DNA from 3 places in the Streptomyces sp. NPDC003023 genome. Region 2 is predicted to be linked to each of the others. Evidence: riboswitches for the same ligand, from Rfam matches in the RefSeq annotation. Region 2 holds a riboswitch; each other region holds the start of a gene.
The links. A riboswitch is a leader RNA that binds a small molecule or an ion and turns the genes downstream of it on or off. The one in region 2 is predicted to bind cyclic di-AMP.
Positions count from the first base shown of each region.

Region 1: another riboswitch for cyclic di-AMP. It lies ahead of ACFYV1_RS05995 (peptidoglycan DD-metalloendopeptidase family protein); the one in region 2 lies ahead of ACFYV1_RS29975 (C40 family peptidase).
Region 3: another riboswitch for cyclic di-AMP. It lies ahead of ACFYV1_RS33175 (M23 family metallopeptidase); the one in region 2 lies ahead of ACFYV1_RS29975 (C40 family peptidase).

Region 1 covers NZ_JBIAPL010000001.1:1,405,488-1,413,432, reverse strand. The annotation lists gene ACFYV1_RS06010 (STM4012 family radical SAM protein) at 1-149, shown strand, start outside; gene ACFYV1_RS06005 (STM4011 family radical SAM protein) at 158-1,087, shown strand; gene ACFYV1_RS06000 (SGNH/GDSL hydrolase family protein) at 1,048-1,839, opposite strand; gene ACFYV1_RS05995 (peptidoglycan DD-metalloendopeptidase family protein) at 2,013-2,951, opposite strand; cyclic di-AMP (ydaO/yuaA leader) riboswitch at 2,956-3,112, opposite strand; gene ACFYV1_RS05990 (tyrosine-protein phosphatase) at 3,702-4,514, shown strand; gene ACFYV1_RS05985 (DUF6126 family protein) at 4,622-4,780, opposite strand; gene ACFYV1_RS05980 (helix-turn-helix domain-containing protein) at 4,789-5,391, opposite strand; gene ACFYV1_RS05975 (aspartate aminotransferase family protein) at 5,512-6,906, opposite strand; gene hpnH (adenosyl-hopene transferase HpnH) at 7,082-7,945, opposite strand, start outside.
Region 2 covers NZ_JBIAPL010000012.1:94,401-102,219, reverse strand. The annotation lists gene ACFYV1_RS30005 (VOC family protein) at 1-139, opposite strand, end outside; gene bioD (dethiobiotin synthase) at 145-858, opposite strand; gene ACFYV1_RS29995 (adenosylmethionine--8-amino-7-oxononanoate transaminase) at 1,014-2,303, opposite strand; gene bioB (biotin synthase BioB) at 2,296-3,471, opposite strand; gene ACFYV1_RS29985 (8-amino-7-oxononanoate synthase) at 3,617-4,762, shown strand; gene ACFYV1_RS29980 (ATP-binding protein) at 4,982-5,413, shown strand; gene ACFYV1_RS29975 (C40 family peptidase) at 5,811-6,287, opposite strand; cyclic di-AMP (ydaO/yuaA leader) riboswitch at 6,291-6,463, opposite strand; gene ACFYV1_RS29970 (hypothetical protein) at 6,792-7,100, opposite strand; gene ACFYV1_RS29965 (ATP-dependent Clp protease proteolytic subunit) at 7,108-7,746, opposite strand.
Region 3 covers NZ_JBIAPL010000017.1:35,590-43,534, forward strand. The annotation lists gene ACFYV1_RS33155 (PaaI family thioesterase) at 1-175, shown strand, start outside; gene ACFYV1_RS33160 (class I SAM-dependent DNA methyltransferase) at 203-844, opposite strand; tRNA gene ACFYV1_RS33165 (tRNA-Met) at 1,134-1,207, shown strand; gene ACFYV1_RS33170 (PP2C family protein-serine/threonine phosphatase) at 1,403-2,563, shown strand; cyclic di-AMP (ydaO/yuaA leader) riboswitch at 2,827-2,981, shown strand; gene ACFYV1_RS33175 (M23 family metallopeptidase) at 2,993-4,036, shown strand; gene ACFYV1_RS33180 (PrsW family intramembrane metalloprotease) at 4,250-5,557, opposite strand; gene trmB (tRNA (guanosine(46)-N7)-methyltransferase TrmB) at 5,776-6,555, opposite strand; gene lhgO (L-2-hydroxyglutarate oxidase) at 6,703-7,932, opposite strand.

The DNA of each region.
Region 1 (7,945 bases), on a different contig from region 2:
GGTTCGCCGCCCTCGGGTGGCTCGACGCGGCCGCGGGACCGGACCGGCTGAGGCTGTCACCGCTGGGCCTCGCCCACTCGGACGCCCTCGGCCCCGAACTGTTCTCCCCCGTGGTGCGGGCCGCGATGGCCGCGTACGAGCCGAAGTGAGCGGGACCATGGATCTGACGGTGCTGTACCGGGGGCCGCTGGCGTCGTGCGACTACGACTGCCCCTACTGCCCGTTCGCGAAGCGCCGCGACAGCGGTGAGCAGCTGCGTGCCGACCGTGCCGCCCTGGAGCGTTTCACGCGCTGGGCCGCGACGCGGACCGACGACGGCCTGTCCGTACTCTTCACCCCGTGGGGCGAGGGTCTGGTCCGCTCCTGGTACCGGCGCGCGATGACGGAACTGTCGCACCTGCCGCACATCCGACGGGTCGCGATCCAGACGAACCTGAGCTGCCGAACCGACTGGCTGGCCGAGGCGAATCCGAGCAAGCTCGCCCTGTGGTGCACTTATCACCCCGGACAGACACCTTGTGACCGCTTAATCACCAAGTGCCGGGATCTGATCCGGCGCGAGGTGCGGTTCAGTGTGGGCATCGTCGGCTTCCCGGGACATCTGGCGGAGGCACGCAGGCTGCGGGCCGATCTGCCCGACCATGTGTACCTGTGGGTGAACGCACCGGAGGGACACGAGCTGTCCGACGCGGAGGCGGACGCATGGACCGCACTGGACCCCCTGTTCCCCTACAGCCGCCATCCGCACCGCTCCGCCGGGCTGCCGTGCCGCACCGGTGAGTCGGTGATCTCGGTGGACGGCGAGGGCACGGTGCGCCGCTGCCACTTCGTCCGCGCCGAGCTGGGCAACCTCTACGACGGCTCGTACCGGGCGGCGCTGCGACCCCGCCCCTGCCCGCTCGCCGTCTGCGACTGCCACATCGGCTACGTCCATCTGGAGACGCTGCCGCTCTACGACGTCTTCGCGGGCGGCGTCCTGGAGCGCATCCCGTCACCGGCGGGGCGGGCGGCAGCGCCGGACCTTCCGCGCTCCGCGGGCACGGGCCCTCAGAGCGGCAGCAGATCCGGGCGTTTGGCCTCGACGTGATCGCCGGAGCTCTCGCCGCGCAGCCGTCGCCCGATCCACGGCACCAGGTACTCGCGCGCCCACTGGACGTCGTCCCGGCGCACCTCGAACGCACCGCGCGGGGGCAGCGGCGGCCACGGCTGGTCCGGGTCGGCGGGCACTTCGAGCCCGAGCACCTGCGCGGCGCGCAGCGCGACGCGGGTGTGCCCCTCCGGTGACAGGTGCAGCCGGTCGGCGTCCCAAGCGCGCCGGTCCTGGACGGACTTGAGCGACCACAGGTCGAGCACGGGGCAGTCGTAGCGGTCGGCGACGGCCCGCACATGCGCGGTGTACGTGGCGATCTTGCCACGCAGGTGGCGCAGGACCGGCACGTTCCGGGTGTCGAAGCCGGTGGTCACCATGACGGTGCCGACCGAGCCCGTGAGGTCGGCGACGGCCCGTTCGAAGCGCTCCGCCACGTCGTCGGGGTCGGATCCGGGCCTGATGATGTCGTTGCCGCCGGCACAGAAGGTCACGAGGTCGGGCGCGAGCTCACGGGCCCTCGGCACCTGCTCCTCGACGATCTGGTCGAGGAGACGGCCGCGTACGGCGAGGTTGGCGTACCTGAGGGAGTGCTCCGGAACGCGGTCGGCGAGCAGGACCGCGAAGCGGTCCGCCCAGCCGACGAATCCCCCGTCGGGCCCCGGGTCCCCCACGCCCTCGGTGAAGCTGTCACCGATCGCCGCGTACGACCCGAATACGCCGCTGTTCTCTGTTCTCGAATCGTCTGCCACGGGAGAGCATCCTTCCTGCACGGATGTGACCTACGCGACCGTAAGGAGGGGTTGACGCGGGGTGATCTTTACCACCGTCAGGTTCCGCCCGATCCGGAATACGCGGAAGCCCCCGCTCCGCGCTGTGCGGAGCAGGGGCTCACCGGCAGGTCCCGGAGGCCGTCGCCGGACGGTCAGAGGGAGACGCCGTGCTCGCGGAGGTAGGCGAGCGGGTCGATGTCCGAGCCGTACGAGGGGCCGGTGCGGACCTCGAAGTGCAGGTGCGGGCCGGAGGAGTTGCCGGTGGAACCCGACAGGCCGATCTGCTGGCCGCCGGTCACGGACTGGCCGCTGGAGACGCCCAGCGAGGAGAGGTGGGCGTACTGGGAGTAGGTGCCGTCCGTGTGCTGGATGACGACCTCGTTGCCGTAGGCGCCGCCCCAGCCCGCGGAGACGACGGTGCCGGTGGCCACGGCCTTCACGGAGCTGCCGGAGGGGGCGGCGAAGTCGACACCGGTGTGGTAGCCACTGGACCACATGGCACCGGACGCGCGGTACGCGGTGGTCACGCCGGCGTCGACCGGAGCGGAGAAGCCGGAGCCGGAAGCCGGGGTCGAGGTCTCCTTGGCGGGAGCCTTCTTCGCCGGGGCCTCCGCCTGGGGCGCGGTGGACCGCGAGTCGTCACGCGAGGGGCGGGCCTTGGACTCGGAGCGGGGCTCCGGGTCGTTCTTGGCCTTGGACTTGGCGCCGATCGTCAGCTCCAGGCCCGGGTGGATCAGCGACGGGTCGGCGCCGATGGCGCGGCGGTTGTCGTTGAAGAGCTGCTTCCAGCCGCCGCGGACGTCCTGCTCGTCGGCGATCTTCGACAGGTAGTCGCCGGCGACGACCGTGTACGTCTTCGGGGCCTTCTCGGCGCCCTGGGCGGCGGCACCCTGGGCGGCGGCCGGGGCCGAGGCGGTGGCGGCGGCCGCGGCCTTCTCCGGCGCGGCGGCCGGAGCCGCCGCAGGGGCGGCGTTGGCGGCGGTGGCGCCGAACAGCGGGAGCGCGATGGCGGCGCCACCCGTACCGGCGACGACGAAGCCGCGGGTGATCGGGTTGGACTTGGGACGGCGGTGCTTACCCTTTGCGGGCATGGCGCATTCCTCTCCGGCGCCTACGAGGTGAGCTGTCGGGTTCGGGCTGGAGATGCCCGGTCGCGCGAATTGCACGACTTAACCCCAAGCCGTCCGAAATTTCCGGTAACGGCGTACTACCTGGGTCCCCCGCTCCTGCCACACGTGGGTGGGTTCGAATTCCGGTCGGCGGCAGGATTAGGCGGTCCGTCCGGATTGAGCGTGACCGTAGGCGAGTCGGACAGTCACGGACAAGCCGTGAATTTCGACGATCAACGAGGAGTGCCATGCCACCGGAGGCCTTCCGGTCACCCTCCGTGGGCAACGGGCCGTCAACTTCCATACCCGCGACGGAATTCACCCGACGACCTCAGCCACGGAACGTCACGGATATGACGCTGCTCACCCACCGGAACCCATCTCCCCTGCTTACGGGGCACGTTACGCCCAACCATCCAATTCGGACAGAACGCTCTTTTAGCCATCTAAGGCCGCAGTGCCTCCGCAGGGGTGAATTCAGATGGAATCGGGCACGAGCGGATCACCTCCTCCCGCGGCGGGGGACGCCCGCCTCGGTCGCAGCACCTGCCCGATCACCCGCGGAGCGGCCGGCGTGGCCGCCATGGCCTCGCCCCTCCCCCAAGGTCTCCAGCACTCGCCAACCCCCTTGCGAGAAGGCCGAAATGATCGCCCGGTGAACGCGTGTCGTATGGTCGAGGCCGCGCCATCGTCGGCGAACGGCGCCGACGGCTGCCCTTCGAAGGAGTCCCCGTGACGCAGCAGCTGCCGCAGACATCCTCCACAGAGCCCGAACTGACCGGGGTCCGCAACTTCCGGGACGTCGGAGGGCTGCCGACCGTGGACGGGCGGCGGGTGCGGACCGGCAGGCTGTTCCGCAGCGGTCACCTGGCGCACGCGACCGCCTCGGACGCCGCGTTCCTGTCGACGCTGAACCTGCACACGATCTTCGACTTCCGCAACGCCGCCGACCAGCGGCTGGAGGGGCCCGACATCGAGTTGCCGGGTGTGCGCAACGTCAACCTGCCCCTGACCGACCCGGCCGACGGAGCGGAGTTCTGGAAGATGGTCCGCGACGGCGATCTTGACGAGCTCAAGTCGATCCTCGCGGACGGCAAGGGCGCAGGACGGATGATCGCCTCGTACCGGATGATCATCAAGGAGCGGACGGCGGAGCACAGCCGGGTGCTGCACTCACTGGCCGAGGACAGCGTCCCCGCCCTGATGCACTGCGCCGCGGGCAAGGACCGCGCGGGCCTGTCCGTCGCCGTGTCCCTGCTCGCCGTCGGCGTGGAGCGGGACGCCATCGAGGCGGACTACCTCAAGTCCAACGACCCGCACCGGCGATACAAGATCCAGCGCGGCACGAACTCCCCGGACGCCATGTCGGCCGAGGTGATGGAGCTGCTCGACCCGCTCTTCGACGCCCGGGCCGAATACCTGGCCGCCGCCTTCGACGCGATCGAGGAGAACTGGGGCAGCGAGGAGCGTTACCTCTCCGAGGGCCTGAAGCTGGCCCCCGAGACGCGCGAGCGCCTGCGGGAGCGGCTTCTCGGGGAGGGCTGAGCCGGAGGGGCGACCGCGAGCTGGGCCGGAGGGGCCGACCGCGGGCTGGGCCGGAGGGGCCGACCGCGGGCTGGGCCGGGAGCCGGGTCGGCGAGCCGGGCCTGAAGCTATTCGCCGCCGACGGTGAAGAGCAGGAAGAGGAACCCCGCGACGAAGTGTCCGGCGATGAGGTAGATGAACAGCCGGATCACCAGGCCGCGGGGGAACCGGTCCTCACGGGGGCTGTCGCTGCCGGTTCCGCGCCGGTCCAAGGGGTCGTACGACATGTCGGGGATCACGTTCCTTGCCGGTCGGGTACGGGGTGCAGCTCCGGTGCCTGCAGAAGGGTGTGGACGAACAGCAGCTCCGCGCCCTCGGGGGACTGTGCCGCGATGCGGTGCGGTGTGAGCGAGTCGAAGTGCGCGCTGTCGCCGGGGCCCAGCTCGTGGTCGGTGTCCGCGAGGCTCAGCCGCAGCCGTCCGGCGACGACGTGCAGCCACTCCTCGCCCGGGTGCACACGCACGAGATCTCCCTGCACGCCGTGCGGGACGAACACGCGCAGGGCCTGCATGGCCCGTCCCGGTGCGCCTGCCTGGTGGTAGTCCCAGGCGTCGGCCGGCACCGGTTCGCGGCGGCGGCCGCGGACGACCGGTTCGCGTGCCGGCGGCTGCTCGCCGAGCAGGTCGGCGACCGTCGTACCGTAGACACGGGCGAGGGCGAGGAGCATCGGGAGCGAGGGCTGCCGGGCACCCGTCTCGAGCCGGGAGAGGTGCGCGGGCGACAGACCGGCCCGCTGGGCGGCGGCCTCCAGCGTGAGCCCTCGGCAGCGGCGCAGCTCGCGCAGTCGGGGTGCCATCTCGGGCAACCCGTCCTCCGCCTGTTCGACAGAGCTGTTCATGGCTCCATTAGGCCAGAGACTTACCTCTGAGGCAAATCCCTTGCCTCAGAGGTAATCCCCACGCGCAGAGGCAATCTCCACGGGCTTCGACGTCGGACAGGCCTCGATGTCGGACGGTCGTCAGCGGTTGGCCACCGCCTGCTTCATCAGAGTCTTGCCGAAGTCCCACACGAGGCCGCCCCCGTTGTGCGCGTCGTCCATCACGGCTTCGAAGGCGCTCACGAAGCGGTCGACCTCCCGCTCGCCGATGATCAGCGGCGGGATGAGTTTGATCACCTCCATGTGGTCTCCCGAGACCTGGGTGAGGATCCGGTGCCGCTGGAGCAGCGGCACCACCACCATCTGCGCGAACAGTCCCTTGCGGGCCGCCTGGAGCACCGTCCAGCGACTGCGCAGTTTGATCGACTCCGGCCGCCCGAACTCGATGCCGATCATCAGTCCCCGGCCGCGGACGTCGTGCAGCAGCTCGTAGCGGTCCACCAGCGCCGCCAGGCGGGAGCGCAGCAGCTCGCCCGTCACGCGGACGTTCGCCACGACGTGCTCGTCCTCCAGCACCGACAGCACGGCGAGGCCCGCGGCCATGGCCTGGGCGTTCGAGCCGAAGCTCGCCGAGTGCACCAGGACCCGGTCCATCGACGAGTAGACCTTCTTGAAGATCCAGTCCCTGCCGAGGGTGGCGCCGACCGGCACGTAGCCGCCCGACAGCGCCTTGGCCACGCAGACGAGGTCGGGTTCGACGCCCGCCTCGTACTGGAAGGCGTAGAAGTCGCCCGTGCGCCCCAGTCCCGTCTGCACCTCGTCCGCGATCAGCAGGGCCTTGTACCTGTGCAGCAGCTCCTGCGCCGCGTGCAGGAACCCCGGCGGGCTCGGATGCACCCCTTTGCCCTGGACCGGCTCCACGACGAAGGCCGCCACGTCCCCGCGCACCAGCTCACGTTCCAGGGCGGCGAGGTCGCCCATCGCGATCGCGGTGTCGGGCAGCAGCGGGGCGAAGCCGTCGCGGAAGCCCGCCTCGCCGTTGACCGACAGCGAACCGGTGGTCAGGCCGTGGAAGGCGTGCGTGCAGTACAGGATCCTCGGCCGGCCCGTCGCGTACCTGGCGAACTTCAGCGCCGTCTCCACGGCCTCCGTGCCGCTGTTGCCGAAGTAGACCCGGTCGAGATGCGGAGTGTGGGCGAGCAGCTTCTCCGCCAGCAGCCCGGGCAGCGGCTGGCAGTCGAAGCGGGTGAGATCGGCGAGCGAGGCGTCGATCACGTCGTGCAGTGCCCTGCGGACGACGGGGTGGTGCCGGCCGAGGCCCATCACTCCGAAGCCCGCGAGCATGTCGAGGTAGTCGTTGCCGTCGGCGTCGTAGAAGTAGGCGCCCTCGGCCCGCTCGTAGACCTTGTCGAATCCGATCGTGCGCAGCATGCGCGGCAGCTGGTGGTTCAGGTGCCGGGCGTGCAGCTCGTAGCGCTCGTCACCGCGCCGTGCCAGCAGGTCCGCCAGATCGAAGCCCTTGGGCTGCTCGGTCATTGTTCGGCTCTCCCGGTCAGGTCGTCCCCGTCAGGTCGTCCACGTCAGTTCATCCACGTCAGTTCATCCACGTGAAGGGGCCCACGTGAGGTGGTCCACGTGAGGTGGTCCGGATGCGGTGGTCCGTGTGTTCGTCCGCGTCGGGCCCTCCGTCCCCGTCAGGCCCCGCGCGCCGTCACCGGGTCCCCGTGACCGTCTCGCGGGCGGCCCGGATCGATTCCTTCAGCGAGCCCATGGTGGCGAGCACCGCGGTGGGCTCGTAACCGCAGTGGGCCATGCAGTTGGCGCAGCGCGGGTCCTTGCCCCGGCCGTACTTGTCCCAGTCGGTGTCCTCGACGAGTTCGCGGTAGGTGGGGACGTAACCGTCGCTCATCAGGTAGCAGGGGCGCTGCCAGCCGAAGAGGGAGTAGTTGGGGATCGCCCACGCGGTGCAGGGGAAGTCGGCCTTCCCCTCGAGGAAGTCGAGGAAGAGCGGGGAGTGGTTGAGCCGCCAGCGCCGCCGGTTGCCGTCGGCGAACGCCTTCCTGAACAGCTCCCTGGTCTGTTCGACGCCGAGGAAGTGCTCCTGGTCCGGCGCCTTCTCGTAGGCGTACGCGGGCGAGATCATCATCTCGTCCACCTCGAGGTCGTCGTTGAGGTAGTTGAGCACCTCGACGACGGTCTGCGGGGTGTCGGTGTTGAAGAAGGTCGAATTGGTGGTCACCCGGAAGCCGCGGCGCTTGGCCTCCTTGATGGCCTCGACCGCCTCGTCGAACACCCCCTCCTTGGCCACCGATTCGTCGTGCCGTTCCCGCAGCCCGTCGATGTGCACGGCGAAGGCGAAGTACGGGGAGGGCGTGAACCTGTCGATCTTCTTGCGCAGCAGCATGGCGTTGGTGCACAGGAAGACGTACTTCCTGCGGTGCACCAACTGGCGCACGATTTCATGGATCTGAGGGTGCATCAGTGGTTCACCGCCGGCGATGGAGACCATCGGGGCGCCGGACTCCAGCACCGCTCCGACCGCCTGCGCCACCGGCATCCGCTGCTTGAGCACCCC
Region 2 (7,819 bases):
GTACGAACAGGGGTGGATCGACGTACGACCAGTCGTCGGAGCGGTCCACCGGGTCGCCGCCGAGAAGCTGGGCCCAGAAACGCACCAGCCGGGCCGGGTCGTGGCAGTCGAAGACGATCTCGTCGATCCTGGCGCGCATGGCCGTCAGCCTACGGCCGCGGTGAACGCCTCCGCATCCCACCGGCCGCCGAGGCCCGGCGCCAGCCACGCGGTGGCGCGCCCCCTGAACTCGACGGGCGTGAGCGCGCCGGCCCCCTCGGGCACGACCCCCAGCAGTGGCGCACCCGCCGCCTCCGGCAGATCCGCCAGATTGCAGCGCGCGGCGAGATCCGGCTCGCCCGGCCAGCTCCCGACCACGACGCCCAGCTGCGTCAAGTCCCTTGCGCGCAGGGCCTCCGCGGTGAGCGCGGTCATGTTCAGCGTGCCGAGGGCGGCCGGGGCGACGACGAGCACCGGCGCGGCCAGTTCGACGGCCACGTCGGCGAGGGTGGCACCGCTGTCGTCGAGGCGTACGAGGAGGCCTCCCGCGCCTTCGACCAGCACCAGATCGTGCCGGGCCGCCAGTTCGGCCGCGGCCTCGGCCACCTGCCTCGGCCGCACCGGAGGCAGTCCGGCCCGCCGGGCGGCGGTGGCAGGTGCCAACGGGTCGGGGAAGCGCGCGAGTTCGGCCCGTGTGACGTCGCCGGCGAGCCGCGCCACCACGTCGACGTCGCCGTCCTCACCCGGCAGGACCCCCGTCTGCGCGGGCTTCAGCACCGCGACGGACCGGCCCGCCGCGAGAGCCGCCGCGGCGACGGCCGCGGTGACGACGGTCTTGCCGATCTCGGTACCCGTCCCGGTGACGACGATCACTGCCATGTGCTTGCCCGCCCTTCGTTCGCTCCACCGGGGACGTCCGCCCCGGTCCCCGCTCCACGCGGCTCCACCCGCCGCCGGCCCTGCTCACCGGGGACTCTGCCGCCGCGCCCGCGGGCGCGGCGGCAACCTGCCGCGCCCGCGGCGCGTCCCGCGCGTCACCCCGCCGCGACGGCCGCGAGGACCGCGCGGCCCACCCGGGCCAGGTCCTCGTCGTTCGTCACGTACGGCGGCATCGTGTAGATCAGGTCGCGGAACGGGCGGAGCCAGACGCCCTCGCGGACCGCCGCCTCCGTCGCCGCGGCCATGTCGACCTCGTGGTCGAGCTGGACGACGCCGATGCCGCCGAGGACCCGGACGTCCTTCACGCCGGGCAGCTCCACCGCCTCCGCGAGGCCTTCGCGCAGTCCCCTCCCGACACGCTCGACCTCCTGCTGCCAGTCGTGCCCGAGCAGCAGGTCGATCGACGCGCAGGCGACGGCCGAGGCGAGCGGGTTCCCCATGAACGTCGGACCGTGGGCCAGCACCGGGACCTCGCCGCGCGAGATCCCCTCCGCCACCCGCGGTGTGCACAGCGTCGCCGCCATCGACAGATAGCCGCCGGTCAGGGCCTTGCCCAGGCACATCACGTCGGGCGCGATCCCGGCGTGCCCGGACGCGAACAGCTTCCCCGTCCGGCCGAAGCCGGTCGCGATCTCGTCGAGGACCAGCAGCACCCCGTGCTCGTCGCACGCCTCGCGCAGCACCCGCAGGTACTCGGGGGAGTGGAAGCGCATGCCGCCCGCCCCCTGCACCACGGGCTCCACGATCACCGCCGCGAGCTCGTCCGCGTGCCGGGCGATCAGCTCACGCAGATGGGCCGCGTACGACTCCTCGTAGTCGGCCGGTGGCGCCTCCGCGAAGATCTGCCGGGGCAGGACGCCCTGCCACAGCTGGTGCATCCCGCCGTCCGGGTCGCACACCGCCATCGGCTGCCAGGTGTCGCCGTGGTAGCCCCCGCGCCAGGTCAGCAGTCGCTGCTTGGAGGGGCGGCCCACCGAGCGCCAGTACTGCAGGCACATCTTCACCGCGACTTCGACGGACACCGAGCCCGAGTCGCACAGGAAGACGTGCCGCAGCGGCTCCGGCGTGATGTCCACCAGCCGGGTGGCCAGCCGGACGGCCGGCTCGTGGGTGAGTCCGCCGAACATCACATGGCTCATCCGCCCCAGCTGCTCGGTCACCGCCGCGTTGAGCACCGGGTGGTTGTAGCCGTGCACCGCGGACCACCACGACGACATGCCGTCGATCAGCTCGCGCTGTCCGTGGACCTCCTCGGCGAGCCGCAGGCGCACCCCGGCGGCCGACTCGACGACGAGGGGGTCCGTACGGCCCGGCATCGGGCCGTACGGGTGCCAGACATGTGCCCGGTCAAGGGCACGCAGTTCGTCGGGGGCGAACTCAGGCATTCGGCGCCACATCGGTGCCGGCGCCCCGGCGGCGCACCGCGACGAGATCGGTACGGGCGGCTGCCGGAACCGCCGGTGCCGCAGTGGCCTGGGCCGCCGTGTCGTCCGCGCAACCGCCTTCGCCGCCTTCGCCGCACACCGAACCGCAGCCGCCGCCGGCCGTCCCGCGGTGCTCGGGCAGGGTCGTGGTGTCGGTGCCCTCCACCTCGAAACCGGCGTCGGCGATCATCTCCAGGTCCGCCTTGCCGGCCTGGCCCTCACTGGTGAGGTAGTCGCCCAGGAAGATCGAGTTGGCCAGGTGCAGCGCGAGAGGCTGCATCGAGCGCAGATGCACCTCGCGCCCGCCGGCCAGCCGGACCTCCACGTCCGGGCAGACGAACCGCGTCATCGCGAGGATGCGCAGACACCGCTGCGGGGTGAGGTGCCACTCCTTGGCGAGCGGGGTGCCCTCGAAGGGAATCAGGAAGTTCACCGGGACGGAGTCCGGGTCGAGCTCGCGCAGCGCGAAGACGACGTCGACCAGGTCCTCGTCGCTCTCGCCCATGCCGGCGATCAGCCCGGAGCACGCGGACAGTCCGGCGGCGTGTGCCTTGTTGACCGTGTCCACGCGGTCCGCGTAGGTGTGGGTGGTGGTGATGTCCCCGTACGTCCCCTCGGACGTGTTCAGGTTGTGGTTGTACGCGTCGGCCCCCGCGTCGCGCAGACGCTCGGCCTGACCGTCGGAGAGCAGGCCGAGGCAGGCGCACACCTCGACGTCCTCGTTCTGGCCCTTGATCGCCTCGATGGTCTTCGAGACGCGGTCCACGTCCCGGTCCGTCGGGCCGCGCCCGCTCGCCACCAGGCAGACCCGCTTGGCACCGCCGGCCACACCCGCGGCCGCCGCCTCCGACGCCTCCTCGGGCTTCAGCCACGTGTACTTGAGGATCTCCGCCTTCGACCCGAGCCGCTGGGAGCAGTACGAGCAGTCCTCCGGACACAGGCCGGACTTCAGGTTGACGAGATAGTTGAGCTTCACCCGCCGTCCGAACCACTGCCGGCGCACCTTGCCGGCAGCGGCCACCACATCGAGCACATCGTCGTCGGAGGTCGCCAGCACGGCGAGCGCTTCTTCGCGGGTCGGCAGCTCGCGCCGCAAGCCCTTCTCCACCAGCGTGTTCAGGAGGTCCATGGCGCAGATCCTTGCGTACGGCACGTGCCTCGGCCAAGGAGGAACTCCACAACAGGGGCGTTTCAAGGTGTGTGCATGGCCACACCCGACGCTCGCCCGCATCGAGCTAGGGTCTGTCCGCTGCCTACAAAAGGAGCGGACCAGCATGCCGCAGGATCCATTCGACTGGATCGACGAGGAGTCGCGCCGCCGGGAGCGCGCCGGCCTGGTCCGCACACTGCGTCCGCGCGCCGCGGACAGCGATCTCCTCGATCTGGCGAGCAACGACTACCTCGGGCTCACCCGTCGGCCCGAGGTCACCGAGGGCGCCGTGCGGGCGGCCCGCCGCTGGGGAGCGGGGGCCACCGGGTCCCGCCTCGTCACGGGCAGCACCGAACTCCATGCCGAACTGGAGAGTGAACTCGCCGACTTCTGCGGCTTCGAGGCGGCCCTCGTGCTGTCCTCCGGCTACGCCGCCAACCTGGCCGCGGTCACCGCGCTCAGCGGCCGCGACGCCCTCGTCGTCTCCGACGCGGGCAACCACGCCTCCATCGTCGACGGCTGCCGGCTCTCGCGGGCCGAGACGGCCGTCGTCCCGCACAGCGATGTCGAAGCGGTGCGCAAGACGCTCGACGCGCATCCCGGCCGCCGTGCCGTCGCCGTCACCGACTCGGTCTTCTCCGTCGACGGAGACGCCGCACCCCTGCCGGGTCTCGCCGAGGCCTGCCGCGAGTACGGCGCGGCGCTCGTCGTCGACGACGCGCACGGACTCGGGGTCCTCGGCAGGGGCGGTCGCGGCGCGCTCGACGCCGCCGGGCTCGCCGGCGCGCGCGGCACCGTCGCCACACTGACGCTGTCCAAGTCCCTGGGCAGTCAGGGCGGCGCGGTCCTCGGCCCGGCACGCGTCATCGAGCACCTGGTCAATACCGCGCGCACGTTCATCTTCGACACCGGACTGGCACCCGCGGCGGCCGGCGCGGCGCTCGCGAGCCTGCGGATCCTGCGCCGCGAGCCCGGGCTCGCCGGGCGGGCACGCGAAGTGGCCGCGACTGTGCACCGTCGCCTGACGGACGCCGGGCTGACCGCTGCCCGGCCTGACGCCGCGGTCGTCTCCGTGCAGGCGCCCTCCGCGGACACGGCACTGCGCTGGGCGGCGGACTGCAGGGACGCGGGGCTGGTCGTCGGATGCTTCAGGCCCCCGTCGGTGCCCGACGGGATCTCGCGGATCCGGCTCACCGCCAGGGCGGATCTCACCGAGCAGCAGATCGACACGGCGGTCGCCACGATCATCGCGACCGCCCCGGCCCGTTGAGGCGACGGGCGCTCTCCGGGCCCCGTTCCAGGGGCCGTAAATACGGTCGTCCGTAGCAGAGTTCACCGCATCGAGCGACAGATATGTACGTATCTGGTGGATCACCGACCCTGAAGCACGATAAGTGGCAGTCTGACGCGGAAGCGTAATCCGTGGCCGTTCCCGCGTTTCATCCGCTACGAGTCGGAGCCGGCCCGGTGGGAAAGGGACAGCGCCGCCATGGCAGACCACCAAGAAGCGTCCATCACTCTGCCGAGTGATCCGGCGTCGGTTGCCACCGCACGGAGATACGTCACGGAGACCGTCTGTGAATGGGGGCTGGAGCCCTGTGCCGATGCCGTGGACACGGTGCGGCTGATCGTGTCCGAACTGGCCACCAACGCGGTGCAGCACACCTTCGGGCAGTCCCCGACGTTCACGGTGGACCTGCGCCTGGAGCGCGACGAGCAACTGTGCATCGGAGTCACCGACAGCCATCCGCGCTGGCCTCGGCGGCTGCCCGCCGCCGTGCGCCAGGACAACGGCAGGGGCATGGTCATCATCCGCACCCTCACGGCGGAGCGGGGCGGCCGGCTCTCCGTGACGCCCACCCCGGAGGGCGGCAAGACCGTCTGGATCGCGCTGCCCTGGTCGGTTCCGGTACAGAACTGACAACGCGCGGCCACTGCGGACGGAAACGTCGCGTGACGGCGGACGGCCACCGCATGTCCCGACCGGACGGGCGGTCGCTTCACGGCAGGGCCTTCCCTGCCCGGCACCGGCCCCTGCCGAACATGCCGCGCATCAGGGCCCGGACGGCCGGCGCGCCAGCTCGTCGCGGTGCGGGGTGACCGCCCGGTGCACGCCGCACTCCGGGGGCGCGACAGGACGCGACCGGCGCGAGCGGGCTCGACGGCGGCCTCGACCGGCTAGGGCGGTGGTTGCGCGGGCCGCGCACCCCGCGCCGTCCAAGGCGTCTTTGGAAGGCGCTGACCATGCTCGGCGCGACTCTGCTCGTCCGGTCGGCGGCGTGCTGACCGGACGTCAGCTCAGCGGCGGCGGCGGTGTGTCAGCTCACGCGGCCGTACTTGACGCTCCGCGTCCAGATCTTGGCCAACCGGACCACGTCGCCCGTCTTGGGCGAGTGCCAGATCTTTCCATGACCGGCGTAGATGCCCACGTGGTACACGGCACCGCCGGAGTGGAAGAAGACCAGGTCGCCACGTTGTCTGTTGCCGGCGGAGACATGGCGGGTCCGGTTGTACTGCTGCTGGGCCGTACGAGGCAGTATTTTGCCCGCCTTCTTGTACGAATAGAGCGTCAGCCCGGAGCAGTCGAAGCGGTTCGGTCCGGTGGCGCCGTACCGGTACGGCGCTCCCTGCTTCGACGCCGCGACCTTGAGCGCTTTGCTCGCGTAGCTGCTGATCGCGTACGCCTCGGCAGTGCTGCCCGGAGCGAGGACGGTGCCGCCGACGGCGGCGATGGTCAGTGCCGATACGGCGCCCGCCCGCGAGAACAGGAGCGGGAGATGCATCTGCGCAGTCATGCGCAACCCTTCGTCAGCCGCCTGTGAAGGATGACCTGTCGGGTTCGGACCGGCGAAGACGCCCGGCCGCCGCAGCGGCTTCACCCCGAGGCGTGTCCAAGATCGCCGGACGCGCCGTACTGCTCGGGTCCTCCACTCCTGCCGGTGCACTTCTGTCGACCAGGCATCCGGTGCGGCGGCAGGACTCAGCGTCCGCCCGGACCGCCCCGTCAAGGTGGCGGGGGCTTGTCGTCCCACGGATCGTTACCCACCCATGTCCGATTTCCGAGTTGAAACGGCTTTTGTGAAGCCGATCACGACTGGACCTTTCGGGTGGGCAGGGCTGTGGGGCCGCTTCCCGCGTGTCCCGGAAGCATCGTCGTACCAGCGACGAAGCGGCCCATTGGGCCAGATCGGTGGTTGCGCGGCGCAAGTCCTGCGACACGCAACAACTTCGGGGAAGCTCCACCGAACGGGGGACAAATACCGCTACCCCGTCGGCGGTTGACAGCCGCGGAACGACCGTCAGCTCGTCTGACCGGGAGGAATGGTCACGCGTTTCGCCCGGCGTTCACCGTCCAGGACGCGCAGTGCCTCGGTGAGCGTGTGCGTGTACACCTCGTTCTCGCCCCGTATGTGCATGAGCGTCAGGGCGTCCTTGAGGGCGGCGGCCCGCCCGACCAGCGCCTGCGCGGCGCGCAGTGCTCCATAGGTGTGGTGGCCGCGGACCGGGTTGATCCGGCCGAGCAGGTCGACGACTTCGAGGTAGGCGTCGACGAACTCGGCCTCCGCGCGGGTCAGCGCGGGCAGTGAGGGCAGTTCCGGCGGCAGCATCCGGTGCTCACCGGCCCCCGTGCGGCGGCGTGGTCGGCATCTTGCGGCTCGCGACGACGTGGTCGATCAGGCCGTACTCCCTGGCGGCGGGGGCGTCGAAGATCTTGTCCCGCTCCAGGTCGGCCGCGATGCGCTCCGGGCTCCGGCCGGTGTGGCGCGTGAGCATTCCGGCGAGTTGTTCGCGCAGTCGCAGCAACTCCGCGGCGTGGATCTCCAGATCGGAGGGTTGTCCGCGCAACGGCTCCTCGTACGCGGGCTGCTGCATGACGATGCGCGCGCCCGGAAGGGCCATGCGCTTCCCGGGCGCGCCGGCGGCGAGCAGGGTGACGGCGGTCGACACCGCCTGGCCGAGGCATGTCGTCGCCACGTCGCAGGTGACGATCTGCATCGTGTCGTAGATGGCGGACATCGCGCTGAGTGATCCGCCGGGGGAGTTGATGTAGAGGCAGATGTCCTGGTCGGGGGCCGTGTACTCGAGGTGCAGCAGCTGCGCGATGACGTCGTTCGCCGCGGTGTCGTCGACCGCGGTCCCCAGGAAGACGATTCGCTCCTCCATCAGCTTCGAGTACGGGTCGACGGTGCGCGTTCCCGAGAACGTGCGCTCGGTGAACTCCGGCAGGACATGGCGGGCGGAAGGTCGGTTCACGGCGTGCCTCTCCTCGGTCTGACGGCTCTCGCTCTGTAAAAAATGTACAGGATGTACAGGGCGTTAGAATGGG
Region 3 (7,945 bases), on a different contig from region 2:
CGGCAGCCGCCTCTGTGTCGTACTCACCGAACTCCGCGACGGCGCCGGCACTCTGGCCGCAACCGCGACGGTCACCTACTCCGTGCCCCCCGTGGCGCGCAGGGCAGACCCGCGGAGGGGGAGCATGCCGGACGGAAGCCCGGCGGGAGACCCTCCGGCCGGGGGCGGATCCTGATGTCCTGGGCGCACCCCCGGCCGCCTTTCAGTCGCGTCGTCTGCAGTTGAGGAAGACCTGCTCCTCGGGCGGCACGTCGCTGATCGCCGGGGCGTATATGTAGGACGACTCCTTGACGATCTCGAAGTGCTCCGCGACAAGCCTGCGCAGCTCCTCGCGGAGGTAACCGGACACCCGGATCGTGTTGCCGAGGAAGGGGATCGGGCGGTTGTCGACGTCCGCCTCGACCATCGAGAGGATGAACAGGCCACCGGGTTCCAGCAGATGGTGGACCGTCCGCAGCGCCTGGGGGATCTCGGCGCGGGGAAGCATGAGCAGGGAGAAGAAGGCCGCGACCGCGTCGAAGCGGCCCAGGTCCACCGGGCCGCCGGGGGCGAGGTCCGAGACGTCCAGCTGGTGGAAGGTCGCCTCGGGGACGTTCTCCCGGGCGAGTTTCACCATGCCGCCCGACAGGTCGACGCCCACGACCTGGAATCCGGCATCCGTCATCTGGCGCGCGGTCGGAACGCCTGTTCCGCAGCCGAGGTCCAGCACCCGTGATCCGGCAGGCAGCGTCCCGGCCAGCCACTCACCGGCAAAGACCTGTCCTTCCTTGTGGGGGAAGGCCTCGTCGTAGCGGTCGCCGATGGCGTCGAACGCCTCCGCCTGTTCCCTTCGATCGGGGCGCATGTCCTCGTAGTCGGCCCCGTCGGCCCCGTTGATCACGAAAGTGTCCTTCCGTAGCTCACCTGAAGTGGCCCCCATCATTGCGCGTACCGGTGCCCTTCCTGAACCGCTGGGGCAGGAGCAGTCGGGGGAGTTCGCGTTCACCTGCCGAGGACGGTGAGGCCGAGCCCGGCACTGCCGGGAGAGGCGCCGGATCCGACGGACGGAACCAGGCCGATGCGACCGGCCGGCGGGGCGGGACGGAAATGTGGAGTGGATCTTGCTCCGGATGGCGTAAGGTTGTGTTCACCGACGCGGGGTGGAGCAGCTCGGTAGCTCGCTGGGCTCATAACCCAGAGGTCGCAGGTTCAAATCCTGTCCCCGCTACTGATGACACCGGCCCGGTGGGCGATCCGAATGATCGCCCACCGGGCCGGTGCCGTTTCCCGGCACGGTTCCTCGGGGTTTCGCGGTGTTCGCCCGGTTGGACGACGGGGAGTCGCTGCTCGGCGCGCCGACGCTCAGCCTGGGGAGGGCGCGGTACTGTCCGCAGCCGTCAGCGGACCCGGCAGGAGATCACCTTTGGGACAGGAGTGGCGAGACCAGGGCGGCTCCCGTCGAGCCCCCTGGTACATGTGCGCGCTGCCCCCGGCGATGATCGTCGGCGGAGTGGTCTTCGACCTCATGACTCCGACCCGCTTCACCGCGGTGCCGCTTTTCGCCGCCGCCCCGCTCCTCGCGGCACCGATCGTCTCCTGGGTGGCGACCCTGCTCACCGGTGTCGCCGCTCTCCTGGCCGTCACCGGTATGCACGCCATCAACCGGAGCTTCGCCGAGATCACGGCTCTGACGGAGACGACCACCGTGATCACGGTCGCGGTCCTCGCGCTGCTCATCAACAACGTCGTACGCCGCAGCGGTGAACGGCTCGCCTCCGCCCGGGTGATCGCGGAGACCGCCCAGCGTGCCGTGCTGCCCACGCCGGTCGACCGGATCGGCGGCCTGCACATCGCCGCCCGTTACGAGGCGGCACAGGCGGGCGCGTTCATCGGCGGAGACCTGTTCGCGGTGCAGGACACGCCCTACGGTGTGCGTCTCATCGTCGGCGACGTACGGGGCAAGGGGCTGGACGCGGTGGGGACCGTCGCCGTGCTGATCGGCGCGTTCCGTGAGGCCGCGGAGCAGGAGCGTTCGCTCGAGGGCGTGGCCCAGCGGCTGGAGCGCGCACTCGGACGGGAGGGCACGCGGCGGGAGGGCCTCGACGCCGTCGAGGGGTTCACCACCGCCGTGCTGGGTGAGATTCCCCGTGGCACTCCTCTGGTGCGGCTGGTGAACCGCGGCCACCCCGAGCCGCTGGTGCTGCACGCCGACGGGAGCCTGGACGTGCTGGAGCCCTCCCAGGCCGCACTGCCGCTCGGGATGGGCGAGTTGGCGGGATGGCCGGACCGCGCCCAGGAGTACCCGCTGCCCGACGGGGCGACGCTGCTGCTCTTCACGGACGGGGTCACGGAGGCGCGGGACGACCACGGGGACTTCTACGACCCCGTCGCACGGCTGGGCGGTCGTCTCTTCCCCGGGCCGGGGGACCTGCTGGACGCACTGGTCGACGACGTACGCCGGTACACCGGCGGCGGATCGAACGACGACATGGCGCTGCTGGCGGTCGGCCGCCCCGCGAAGGGGCAGCCGGAACGGCGCACGACGGTGCCGGTGGTCCCTCCGGAGCCGGGGGCCGGCGGCTGAATCGGTTCCAGTGCTCGAGTGGCGCGGGACGGTGTGCACGTTCCGTAGTCGGAGGGCACCCCTGCGCATAACAACTGACACAACATCAGAAACTCGATGCCCGCTGACGTTTGATCAAGTCGCCCGGTTCCGCCCGCGTCTGTCCGGTTAAGTCCCGCCCGGAATCGTTAATGATCAATCGGAAGAGCTTGGAATCGGGCACCGCCTTCTATTAACGTTCGATAACGCAGCGCGGTCGTCCAAGTCGTCGTAAGAGGCGGCGCCGCGCGCACGCGCCGAATCCCGCAAGGGAACCGGGGAACCACCAATTGGGGTGAATCGGTCACCTCTGCCGCGCAGTTCGCGGTCGAGGCGCCCGTAGGAGACCTTCCTGCTCCGAACCCGTCAGCTAACCCGGTAGGCGAGAAGGAAGGAAAGGAGAACGCCTTCGTGGCGTCCAACATGCCTGCCCCCGAGGTCCGCTTCGCGTCCGAACGCTTCGGCGCCGACGCCCCCGAGCGGACCCTGGAGGAATGGAATCCCACCGAGGAATCCATCCGCCCGGTGCGCGGTCGGCACCGTGTCATCAAGCAGCGCGGCGGACTCGCCCGCAGCTCCACAGTGCTCGGCGTCGGCGTGATCGCCGCTGTCGGCGCGGGCGGCATAGCCACCGCGCAGGACAAGCCGGCCGTCTCCATCTCCCTTCCCGACGCGATCACGGACAGTCTTCCCGACGCCAAGTCCCTTCCCGGCGTCGGCTCTCTGCTCGCGGACGACTCCGACGCGGCAGAGCTCGCGAACACCGCGCCGCTCACGGCCGCGACCACCGTCGCCGACGGTGGCGACGAATCCGCCGGGGCTGTCGGCGCGGGCGAGGCGCTTCGCGCGCGCATCCTTCAGCAGGCGGAGCAGCAGCAGGCCGAGGCGGACGCGGAGGCCAGGGCAGCCGCGGAGAAGCTCGCCGCGGAACAGGCCGCGTCCGCAGCGGAGAAGCAGCAGAGCGCGGCGGAGGCCAAGGCCGCGGAGGAGAAGCGGAAGGCGGAGGAGGCCGCGCGGGCCAAGGCGGAGGCCGAGCGTCTCGCCGAGCTCGCGAAGAGCTTCGCCCTGCCCACCTCCTCGTACACGATCACCTCCACGTACGGAGAGTCCGGCTCGATGTGGTCCTCCGGCCAGCACACCGGCCTGGACTTCGCCGCGCCGACGGGAACCCCGGTCAAGGCCGTGCACGGCGGCACGGTCAAGTCGGCCGGCTGGTCCGGCTCCTACGGCTACCGGATCGTCCTCGAGCTCGACGACGGCACCGAGGTCCTGTACGCCCACCTGTCGTCGATGACGGCGAGTGCCGGCCAGACCGTGACCACCGGCGAGACGATCGGGCGCGTCGGCGCCACCGGCAACGTCACCGGGCCGCACCTGCACCTCGAGGTGCACACGCCGGGCGGATCCGGCATCGACCCGATGGCGTGGCTGCGCGGCAAGGGCCTCACCGTCTGATCCCTGCCCGGTACGGGGGAAGCAGCACTCTTCCCCGTGCCGGGCGGTCCCGTTGTCTCCGGCAGCCACGACGCCCACCCCCCGCGTCGGGGCTGTCGGACTGTCCGCCACCGGTCGGGTCGGCAGGCCGTCCGGTCGGGCCGTCCGGTCGGGTCGTGCGGTCGGCAGCCGGTCGGGTCGTGCGGTCGGCAGGCCGGTCAGGTCGTGCGGCGCTCAGCGGCGGTACGGGTTCCAGCCGTCGTAGTCGCGGTACGGCGCCGGCGCGGGGATCCTGCTGGTCATCCGGGCCGCGTAGTCCAGCGAGGGCCCCGCCACCTCCCTGCGCTGCCAGAGATGGTGCAGCAACTCCTGCTCCCGCGCCACGAAGTCCGGCTCGGCCGCGCCGCGACGGGCCCGGTGACGCAGGAAGGCCAGCGAGGTCGCGAACGCCTCGTACTCCGACACCGCGTGCCCGGCGGCGGGGCCGTACGTGCGACGGGCGAAGTCGCGCGCCATCGTGCGGGCCCGCATCGACGACAGGGCACGAGGTTCCGCCGGGGACATCCAGCCCGCCGCGGCGTACGCGGGCAACTGGTCGGATATCGTGCGCAGCTCGCGCTGCCGGGTCCATATCGTCAGCCAGGTGAGCAGGCCGAAGACCGGGACCATGAACGCCCCGTACACGGCGTAGAAACCCCACGGGCCGAGCATCGATGCCGAGCCGTTCCACAGCGCGTGCACGCCCATCGCGAGCGCCAGGCCCAGCAGCGGCAGACCGGTACGCCGCAGCCGCCGGTGGCGGCGCGAGCCGAGCGCCGCCAAGCCGAAACCGATGCCTGTCAGCACGGTGAAGAGCGGATGGGCGAACGGCGACATCACTATGCGCACGAAGAAGGTCGCGGCGGTCACGGAGGCGAAGCCCGACGTGCCGATCGTCTGGTCCTCGTCGAACGCGCTGCCCAGGTAGAGGATGTTCTCGGTGAAGGCGAAGCCGGTCGCGGTGAAACCGGCGACCACCACGCCGTCCACGATTCCGGTGAAGTCTCTTCTGCGGAACATGAAAAGGAGCAGTATCGCGGCGGCCTTCGCGCTCTCCTCGACGATCGGTGCGACGACCGTCGCCCCGAGTGTGTCGGCGGATGCCGGGTCGGCGGTCGCCGTGGCTATCCAGCGGGTCGCGAACGTGTTCGCGATGATCGCGATCAGTGCCGCGGCGCACGCACCCCACGCGAAGGCGAAGAGCAGGTTCCGCCAGGGTCCCGGCTCGACCCGGTCGAGCCAGCGGAACGCCGCCAGGAGCAACGGGACCGGCAGCGTGGCGAGAGCGAGGCCGACCAGGAACCCGTGGTTGCCGGTCTGTTCGCGCACCAGCACCAGGATCACCAGGCCGCACAGGGCGAGCAGGGTGATCACCACACCCGCGCGGACCGCCCTGCTGTGCCGCAGCCTCGAGACGGCCCGGGCCCGGTAGCGCCGGCGCGTCGGCTCCGGCACCTCGGTGAGGAGCGCGTCGACATGCCGCTGCTCGCGTGCGGGAAGCACCGGATGCGGCGGCACGCCGGGGCCGTCCGGGCCGCCCGGGCCGTCCGGGCCGGACAGGTGATGCGGGCCGGACGGGTGATGCGGGCCGTGCGCCGGTGGCTGCTGCGCGGACGAGTCTGACACCCGTCGACCCTAACCAGGCACACTGACAACCGGCGACGGCACGGGAAATGCCGTGGGCACGCCGGGCGACGGCTCACGGCGTCCGGTCGCTCGCGTCACGCCTGCGGCCGGGTCCGGCTGAACAGCAGGTCGTGGACCTTGTGGCCCTTGTCGAGTCCCTGCCCCTCGAACCGGGTCAGCGGGCGGAAGGCGGGACGTGGTGCGAAACCGCCGCCCTCCACGGTGTTCTCGAAGTCCGGATGTGCCGAGAGCACTTCGAGCATCTGCTCGGCGTACGGCTCCCAGTCGGTCGCGCAGTGCAGGATCGCGCCGGGCCTCAGCCGCTGGGCGGCGAGGGTGAGGAAGTCCGGCTGGATCAGCCGCCGCTTGTGGTGCCGCTTCTTCGGCCAGGGGTCCGGGAAGTAGACGCGCATGCCGTCGAGGGAACCGGGCGGGAGCATCTCGCGCAGCAGGATGATCGCGTCGCCGTTCGCCACCCGGATGTTCGACAGGCCGTTCCGCTCCGCGAGACCCAGGAGGTTGCCCTGGCCCGGCGTGTGGACGTCGACCGCGAGGATTCCCGTCCCGGGGTCGTCCGCGGCCATCTGCGCGGTGGCCTCGCCCATCCCGAACCCGATCTCCAGGACCACCGGCAGCCCGCCGAACATCTCCCCGAGGTCGAGCACCCGGTGCCCGTCGATGTCCATGCCCCACACCGGCCACAGCCGCTGCAGCGCATCGCCCTGCCCGGCGGTGACCCGGCTGCGGCGCGGCTGGAAGCTGCGGATACGCCGCTCGTGATGCGAACCGGCGGGGTCGGCGGCGGGCCCGCCGGGGAACCGGGGCTCGCCCTTGGCGCGGATGATGTGGTGGTTTCGGAACTCAGACACAGTGATGCCGATTCTACGAGGACCCGCACCCGTGCCGTTCCGGGCCGGCTCGTGACCCGGTGCTGCTCCGTCCCGTCCGCGGCGCCGGCCCGGGGCCTGAACAACGGGGGCGAGGCCGGGCGGCCGAGGCGGGGTGGTGACGGTGGGCCGAGGTCAGCCGGTGCGGCGGAGACGGGTCGTGGAGAGCGACACGAGCGCGCGGCGGGCGACCTCTCGGCCGATCGGGAGAGAGGCCGTCGCCGCCGGGGAGGGCGCGTTCAGGACGTGCACCGTCCGTGGCGCCTCGCGGATCAGGAAGTCGTCGGCCAGTGTCCCGTCCCTGAGCACCGCCTGCGCCCGTACGCCCGCCGGGGCAGGGCGCAGGTCGTCCTCGGTCACCGCGGGCAGCAGCCGCCGCACCGCCGCCGTGAAGGCGCGCTTGGAGACCGAGCGGTGCAGCTCACCCGCCCCGTACCGCCAGTGCCGGCGGGCGATGTGCCAGGAGCCGGGCCAGCCGAGGGTGCCCGCGAGCTCGAATGGTCTGACGGCCGACCAGCTGTAGCCCTCGCGGGCCAGGGCCGGGACCGCGTTCGGCCCGACGTGGACGCCTCCGTCGATGCCGCGCGTGAGGTGGACGCCGAGGAAGGGGAACGCCGGGTCGGGCACCGGATAGACAAGGCCGCGTACGAGACCGGGCCGGGCCAGGTCGTAGTACTCCCCCCGGAAGGGGACGATCCGCATGCCGGGGTCGTCGCCCGCCAGTCGTGCCACCCGGTCGCAGTGCAGCCCGGCGCAGTTGACCAGCACCCGGCCCCGTACGACCGTGCCGGAGCGTGTTCGCACCGCGACGCCCCACGGGCGGCGGTCGACGACGGTGACCTCCTCGCCGTACCGGACGTCCGCGCCGGACGAGGTGGCCAGCTGCGCCGCCACAGCCGCGTAGTCGCAGATCCCGGTTGTCGTCACATGGATCGCGGCGAGCCCGCGGACCTGCGGCTCGTACTCCGTGATCTGCGCCGGGCCCAGTTCCCGCACGGGGATGCCGTTCTCCCGGCCGCGCTGGACCAGGGCGTGCAGCCGCGGTAGCTCGTCCCGGTCCGTGGCGACGATCAGCTTGCCCGTGACCTCGTGATCGATGCCGTACTCGGCGCAGAACTTGACCATCTCGGCGGCGCCGCGCACCGCGTACCGCGCCTTGAGGGAGCCGGGGCGGTAGTAGATCCCGCTGTGGATCACTCCGCTGTTGCGTCCCGTCTGGTGGCGGGCAGGGCCCTGCTCCTTCTCCAGGACCGTCACCCGGGTGCCGGGAGCCGCGCGTGTGAGTGCGTACGCCGTCGAGAGGCCGACGATCCCGCCGCCGACCACCAGCACGTCACAGTCGAAGTCCTGCCAGGACGCCCTCACCGCGTCACCTCCC